2 regions of the Streptomyces sp. NBC_00457 genome follow, and region 1 is predicted to be linked to the other one. Evidence: riboswitches for the same ligand, from Rfam matches in the RefSeq annotation. Region 1 holds a riboswitch; the other holds the start of a gene.
What was found. Region 1 has a riboswitch for cyclic di-AMP ahead of OG828_RS14120 (M23 family metallopeptidase). Riboswitches for the same ligand answer to the same signal wherever they lie in the genome.
Positions count from the first base shown of each region.

Region 2: another riboswitch for cyclic di-AMP. It lies ahead of OG828_RS26465 (M23 family metallopeptidase); the one in region 1 lies ahead of OG828_RS14120 (M23 family metallopeptidase).

Region 1 is NZ_CP107905.1:3,100,072-3,103,271, forward strand. Features, by position in the region: gene OG828_RS14110 (HPr family phosphocarrier protein) at 1-80, shown strand, start outside; gene OG828_RS14115 (GntR family transcriptional regulator) at 196-891, opposite strand; gene OG828_RS14120 (M23 family metallopeptidase) at 1,078-1,860, opposite strand; cyclic di-AMP (ydaO/yuaA leader) riboswitch at 1,874-2,040, opposite strand; gene OG828_RS14125 (M16 family metallopeptidase) at 2,253-3,200, opposite strand, start outside.
Region 2 is NZ_CP107905.1:5,802,181-5,805,380, forward strand. Features, by position in the region: gene OG828_RS26445 (alginate lyase family protein) at 1-125, shown strand, start outside; tRNA gene OG828_RS26450 (tRNA-Met) at 181-257, shown strand; gene OG828_RS26455 (hypothetical protein) at 492-1,130, shown strand; gene OG828_RS26460 (hypothetical protein) at 1,252-1,560, shown strand; cyclic di-AMP (ydaO/yuaA leader) riboswitch at 1,785-1,942, shown strand; gene OG828_RS26465 (M23 family metallopeptidase) at 1,954-2,997, shown strand.

The sequences.
Region 1 (3,200 bases):
CCGAGGGCGCGGACATCGCCCTCGACCGGCTGGCGAAGCTGGTCGCCGAGGGGCTCGAGGAGCTTCCCGAGACCGTCTGAGAAGCAGAATTGAAGGGCTCGTCCGAATTATCGGGCGAGCCCTTCGCATTTTCCGATCGCGGGCAGCAGAAATAATCCCCCACGAATTAGACTCTCTTTGTATACGGCTCTTGTGTTAATGCCGCAGGCTCGTCATGTTTACGGCATGTTGCGAGTTCCTCACACGCTCCGTGCGCTCTCCCGGGACACCGAACCGCAGCCGGTGCACGACCGCCGAGCGCTCCGTGTGCTGCGCCGTGACCGCCCGCGCGCGCTCGCCGTCGCCGCGCGCCACGGCGTCGACGATCGCGCCGTGCTCCGCCCAGGACTCCACGGGGTTGGCCGGCGCCTCCACGGCGTACATCCAGGCGATCTTGTGCCGCAGCTGGGTCAGCATCGAGGTCAGCGCGGGGCTGCCGGAGGCCTGGGCCAGCGTCTCGTGGAACCAGCCGCCCAGGGAGCGCAGATCCTCGCTGTTGCCCCGTCTGGCCCGCTCCTGACCCAGCCTGACCAGGCCGCGCAGCACCTTGAGGTGCGCCTCGGTGCGCCGCTGGGCGGCCCGGGAGGCGCCGAGCGGCTCCAGGAGCATGCGCATCTCCAGCAGGTCGGCGGCCTCCTGCTCGGTCGGTTCCGCGACGCACGCGCCCGCGTGCCGCCGGGTCACCACGAACCCCTCGGCCTCCAGCGTGCGCAGGGCCTCACGGACGGGGACGCGCGAGACGCCGTAGCGGCGTGCCAGGAGTTCCTCGGTGAGCCGGCTGCCACGCTCGTAGACACCGGCGACGATGTCGTCCCGGATCGCCGTGCATACCGAGTGCGCCGGAATACGCATGACCGACCTCCGCTTTAATCCCCGTGAAACGTCGACGATTGACGCGTGTTCAGTGACTCTATGGCAATGAGCCGGAATTTCCGATGGCGGGCCGGAATCCATGGATATTTTTTGGACAGCCGGGGGTATGAAAGGCCGAAAGCCCCGGCTCGGGGAGCCGGGGCCCAGGGGCGCGGAGAGGTGTCGTCAGACGTTCACACCGTGCGAGCGCAGGTAGGCGACGGGGTCGATGTCGGAGCCGTACTCCGCAGTCGTACGGGCCTCGAAGTGCAGATGAGCCCCGGTGACGTTGCCGGTCGCACCGGAGAGGCCTATCTGCTGGCCCGGGGTGACGCTCTGGCCCACCGAGACGCCGATGGACGACAGGTGGCCGTACTGGGTGTACGTGCCGTCGTTCATCTTGATCACGACCTGGTTGCCGTACGAGCCCTCCCAGCCCGCCTCGACGACGGTGCCGCGGCCGACCGCGTGGACGGAGGTGCCGCTGGCGGCGTGGAAGTCGACGCCGGTGTGGCTGCCGGAGGACCACACGGAGCCACCGGCGCCGTAGCCGGTGGAGACGTACGAGCCGGTGATCGGCAGGACGTAGCTGTTTGCGAGGCGCTTGCGCTCGGCCTCGCGGGCGGCGCGCTCCTTGGCCTCGCGGGCCTGCTGCGCCCGCTCCGCCGCGGCCTTCTTCTTGGCCTCTTCGGCCTTCTTCTTGGCTTCGGCCGCCTTCTTCGCGGCGGCGGCTTCTTCGGCGGCCTGCTGCTGGGCGGCGGCCTGTTCGGCGATCTGGTCGGCGGCGGCGCTGCTGAGGACCGGGATCAGGCCGGTCGTCTCGGCCGCCGGCTCGGCGGCGAGTGCGGGGGCGGCCAGGGTGCCGATGACGCCGGTGGCGGCGAGGGCCGCGACGCCCGCCGTGCGGGCGGTGGTGCGCTGGATGCGGCTGGGACGGCGGTGCTTCCCGGTGGCGCGGGTGAACGCCATGTAGTGGCTGGTCCTTTCCTTCCTTCTCGCCTACCGGGTTAGCTGACGGGTTCGGAGCAGGAAGGTCTCCTACGGACCCCCTCGCGGCACGCGCGGGCGTCCGATTCACCCCAGGGACTACGTTGGTGGGTCCCCGGCTCCCCTGGCTCGCGCCGTGTGGGGACTCGGCGATGACTGTCCGGTGCCGCGGGTGCGGCGCAGTGCCTGACGGACAGCCCGGAAGACGCTAAACGGGACATCTTTCAATCCCCAAACGGATCACGGCTTTTGTAGCGCATGCCACAGGCCAGACAGGCAACCTCTCCCGTAATTCGGGCATAAGGGAGCCCCGGTGACGCTTCCGTCACCGGGGCTCCACGCGCGCGTACCCGTGCGCTCGCCTCTCCCCGCCTCTACTCGGCGGACACGACCGTGACTTGACCGATGCCAAGGGCCTCCACCGGCTCCTTGATCTGCGCCGCGTCGCCCACGAGCACCGTCACCAGACGGTCCACCGGAAAGGCGCGTACGACAGCCGCGGTGGCCTCGACGGTGCCGGTCGCGGCGAGCTCCCGGTACAGCGTGGCCTGGTAGTCGTCCGGCAGGTACTGCTCCACCTGGTCGGCCAGCGTGCTGGCGACGGCCGCGGCGGTCTCGTACTTCAGCGGCGCCACACCGACCAGGTTCTGTACGGCGACATCGCGCTCGGCGTCGGTGAGCCCGTCGGCGGCGAGCGTCCGCAGCACCGTCCACAGGTCCTCCAGGGCGGGACCGGTGTTCGGGGTGTCGACGGAGCCGCTGATGGCGAGCATCCCGGCGCCCGAGCCGTCCGGGGCGGACCTGAGGACCTGCCCGAACGCCCGCACTCCGTAGGTGTAGCCCTTCTCCTCGCGCAGGACGCGGTCGAGCCGGGAGGTGAGGGTGCCGCCGAGGCAGTACGTGCCGAGCACCTGGGCGGGCCACACGCGGTCGTGCCGGTCGACACCGACGCGGCCGATGAGCAGCTGCGTCTGTACGGCGCCGGGGCGGTCCACGATGACGACGCGGCCGGTGTCGTCGGCGGTCACCGGCGGCACCGGGCGCGGCTGCCCGGGTGAGCCGGTCCAGGCGCCGATCGTCTCGCCGAGCAGCGCGTCCAGGTCGATGCCGGTGAGGTCGCCGACGACCACGGCGGTGGCCGTGGCGGGACGCACGTGCCTCTCGTAGAAGGCGCGTACGGCCGCGGAGTCGATGCTCTCGACCGTCTCCTCGGTGCCCTGACGCGGACGCGACATGCGCGAGCCGGCCGGGAACAGCTCCTTGGACAGCTCCTTGGCGGCCCGGCGGGAGGGGTTGGCCAGCTCGTGCGGGATCTCGTCGAG
Region 2 (3,200 bases), 2.7 Mb from region 1:
AAGACCGGCTTCACGTCACCGTCCCCGCCGCCCGCACACTCGCCGAGCGCACCCGCCCGGCCGGTACCGACGGGCTCTTCGTCGCCTGGGAGACGCTCACCCACGCGCGCAAACCCGCAGGGTGAATCAACGTGTGGTCATGGGTGTCCCGCGGATGGCGTAGACTAGTGAACACAACGACGCGGGGTGGAGCAGCTCGGTAGCTCGCTGGGCTCATAACCCAGAGGTCGCAGGTTCAAATCCTGTCCCCGCTACCAAAAATGCAGTTCAAGAGGCTCTTCGGATTTGTCCGAAGAGCCTCTTGCTGTGTTCGGGACTGTCCAAAGGTCCGCCTGATTCTGGCGAGGATGCCCCGAGGTTCACGCTGGGGAGGGTCCCCTCCTGAGGCTCTGCTTGCTGCCCGGCGCGGGGCGTTCACACGGCTGTCCGGCGGAGCCGGGGAATGCGAACAACTGCCCTACATGTCACCGGTTGTGGTGATCGTCGTGCGAATGGCGGTGAAACTGCTGCCAACGCCCGAGCAGGCGTCGGCCCTTCAGGCGACCCTGCATGCCTGCAACCGGGCAGCCACATACGCCTCGCAGGTTGCCTTCGCCAAGAACCTCAAGGACCGCAACCGCCTGCAGAAAGAGGTGTACACGACTCTGAAGGCCAACCTGCGGGCCGGGAACCTCGGCCCGCCCACCTCCAGGCGGCACCGCAAGGCTGTCAGTACTCCGATGTTCTTCCGCCCGGAGGCGGCCCAGCCGTTCGACGACCGTTGCCTGTCCTGGCAGTACGACGCACGCACCGTCTCCATCTGGACCGTGGACGGGCGGATGAGGGGTATCCGCTTCGCCTGTTCGCCCGACCAGCTCAAGATCCTTGTGGCCTGCCGCAGGGGCGAGAGCGATCTCGTCCGGCGTGGCGGGAAGTGGTTCCTGATCGCCACCTGCGACATTCCGGATCCCGAGGAGTACGAGCCGGTCGGCTGGATCGGCGTGGACCGGGGCATCGTGAACCTGGCCACCACCTCCTCGGCCTGTCCGGCGACGGACCGGCCCAGTTCGTCAGCCGCCTCCAGGCGACCTTGTTCTCGTGGTTCCGGGCGCACCCGGTCGGCGACCGTGCGCTGGGCGGGCTGCTGGTGATGGACGAGGCGCAGAACTTCGTGCCGTCCGGTGCGGCGAATCCGAGTACGGAGAGCACGGTCGAACTCATCCGCCAGATACGGAAATACGGACTCGGGATGGTCCTCAATACGGACTCGGGATGGTCCTCGCCTCGCAGACGCCCAGGGGGATCCACAATCAGGCGCTGGGCAACACGGTGAACCAGTTCATCGGCCGCCTTACCGTTCCCGCTCAGATCAACGCCGTCGAGACCATGGCGGAGGCGCGCAACGCGACCCTCGACAACCTCGGTGGTCTTCGGAGCGGCCAGTTCAACGCCGCGACCGAGGGGACCGGCTTCAGCAAGACCGAGGTGCCTATCTGCCTCAGTCACCACGATGTGCCGCTCACGGAGGACGAGATCGTCGAGCGCGCGCGCCGCGGGCTCGATCGTCGTCACCCCGCGTGAGTGGACGGCCTCGTTCCGGTAACAACTGACGCAACGTCAGAACTGATGTGACTGCTGAGTTGCTGCCGCGGCGTGGTCAACTCGCCCGATTTTCACCGGTCATGGCCTGTACGTCCTGCGCAAAAACGTTAACGATCAAGCGGAACCGCTTGGAATCCGGCCCCCGCGTCTATTAACGTTCGATAACGCAGCGCGGTCGTCCCAGCCGTCACAAGAGTCGGCTCCGTGCGCACGCGCCGAATTCCGCAAGGGAACCGGGGAACCACCACCTTGGGGTGAATCGCGCGGATGCCACCGTGGAAGCACGGAGGGTATACGCGCGTAGGAGACCTTCCTGCTCCGAACCCGTCAGCTAACCCGGTAGGCGAGAAGGAAGGAAAGGAGTACGCCTACGTGGCGTCCAACCGGCCTGCCCCCGAGGCCCCCTTCGTGCCGAGTCAGCGCGAGCCCGACACCTTTGTGTACAGCGGCTTCCGCACCGACGACGAGGGCCCGCTGGAGGAGTGGAACCCCACCGAGGAGTCCATTCGTCCCATACGTGGCCGGCACCGCGTCAGCAAGCAGCGCAACGGTGCATTCGCCCGTAGCTCCACGGTTCTCGGCGTCGGCGTCATAGCCGCCGTCGGCGCGGGCGGTATGGCCAGCGCCAACACCGGCAAGCCGCCGGTGTCCATCTCCCTGCCCGACCTGCCGTCCGTGGGCTCGATCATCTCGGACGACGCCGCCGAGGACTCGGCGGACACCGCGACCGCGCTCAGCACTGTCAGCGTGGCCTCCACCGAGAGCGAGCAGTCCGCCGCCGACGCCGGTGAGACGCTGCGCTCCCGGATCCTCGCCCAGGCCGAGCGGCAGCAGGACCAGGTCGACAGCAAGGCCGCGCAGGCCGTGCAGGCCGCCGCGCAGAAGGAGGCCGCCGAAGCGGCCGCCAAGGCGGAGCAGGAGGCCAAGGCCAAGGCCGCCGCCGCGAAGAAGAAGGCGGAGGAGGAGGCCGCGGCCAAGGCGGAGGCCGAGCGGCTCGCCCAGCTGGCCAAGCAGTTCGCGCTGCCGACCTCCTCGTACACCATCACCTCGACCTTCGGTCAGGCCGGTTCCCTCTGGTCCTCCGGCTACCACACCGGCCTCGACTTCGCCGCCCCCACCGGCACGCTCATCAAGGCCATCCACAGCGGCACGATCACCGAGGCCGGCTGGGACGGCTCCTACGGCTACAAGACCGTCCTCACCCTCGACGACGGCACCGAGCTCTGGTACGCCCACCAGTCCTCGATCAGCGTCAGCGTCGGCCAGAAGGTAGCCACCGGCGACGTCATCGGCCGCGTCGGCGCCACCGGCAACGTCACCGGCGCCCACCTCCACCTCGAGGTCCACACCGGCAGCTCCGACAGCGGCGGCATCGACCCGATGGCCTGGCTGCGAAGCAAGGGGCTGAACCCCTGAGGTAGGGCTCTGCGGCGGGGGCTGTCGGACCGCCCGCCGCCGTCTGGGCTGCGGGCATTCGCATGGGCGGTCTCGGCCGCGGGCATTCGCGCGGCCTGGGGCGGTGCCCACCCGGCAGGCGGCGCTGCGTCGTCGTCCAGTCAAGCTGCGAGCATTCGTGCCGCAGGGTCGGCGCCCACCCGGCAGGCGGCGCTGCGTCGTCG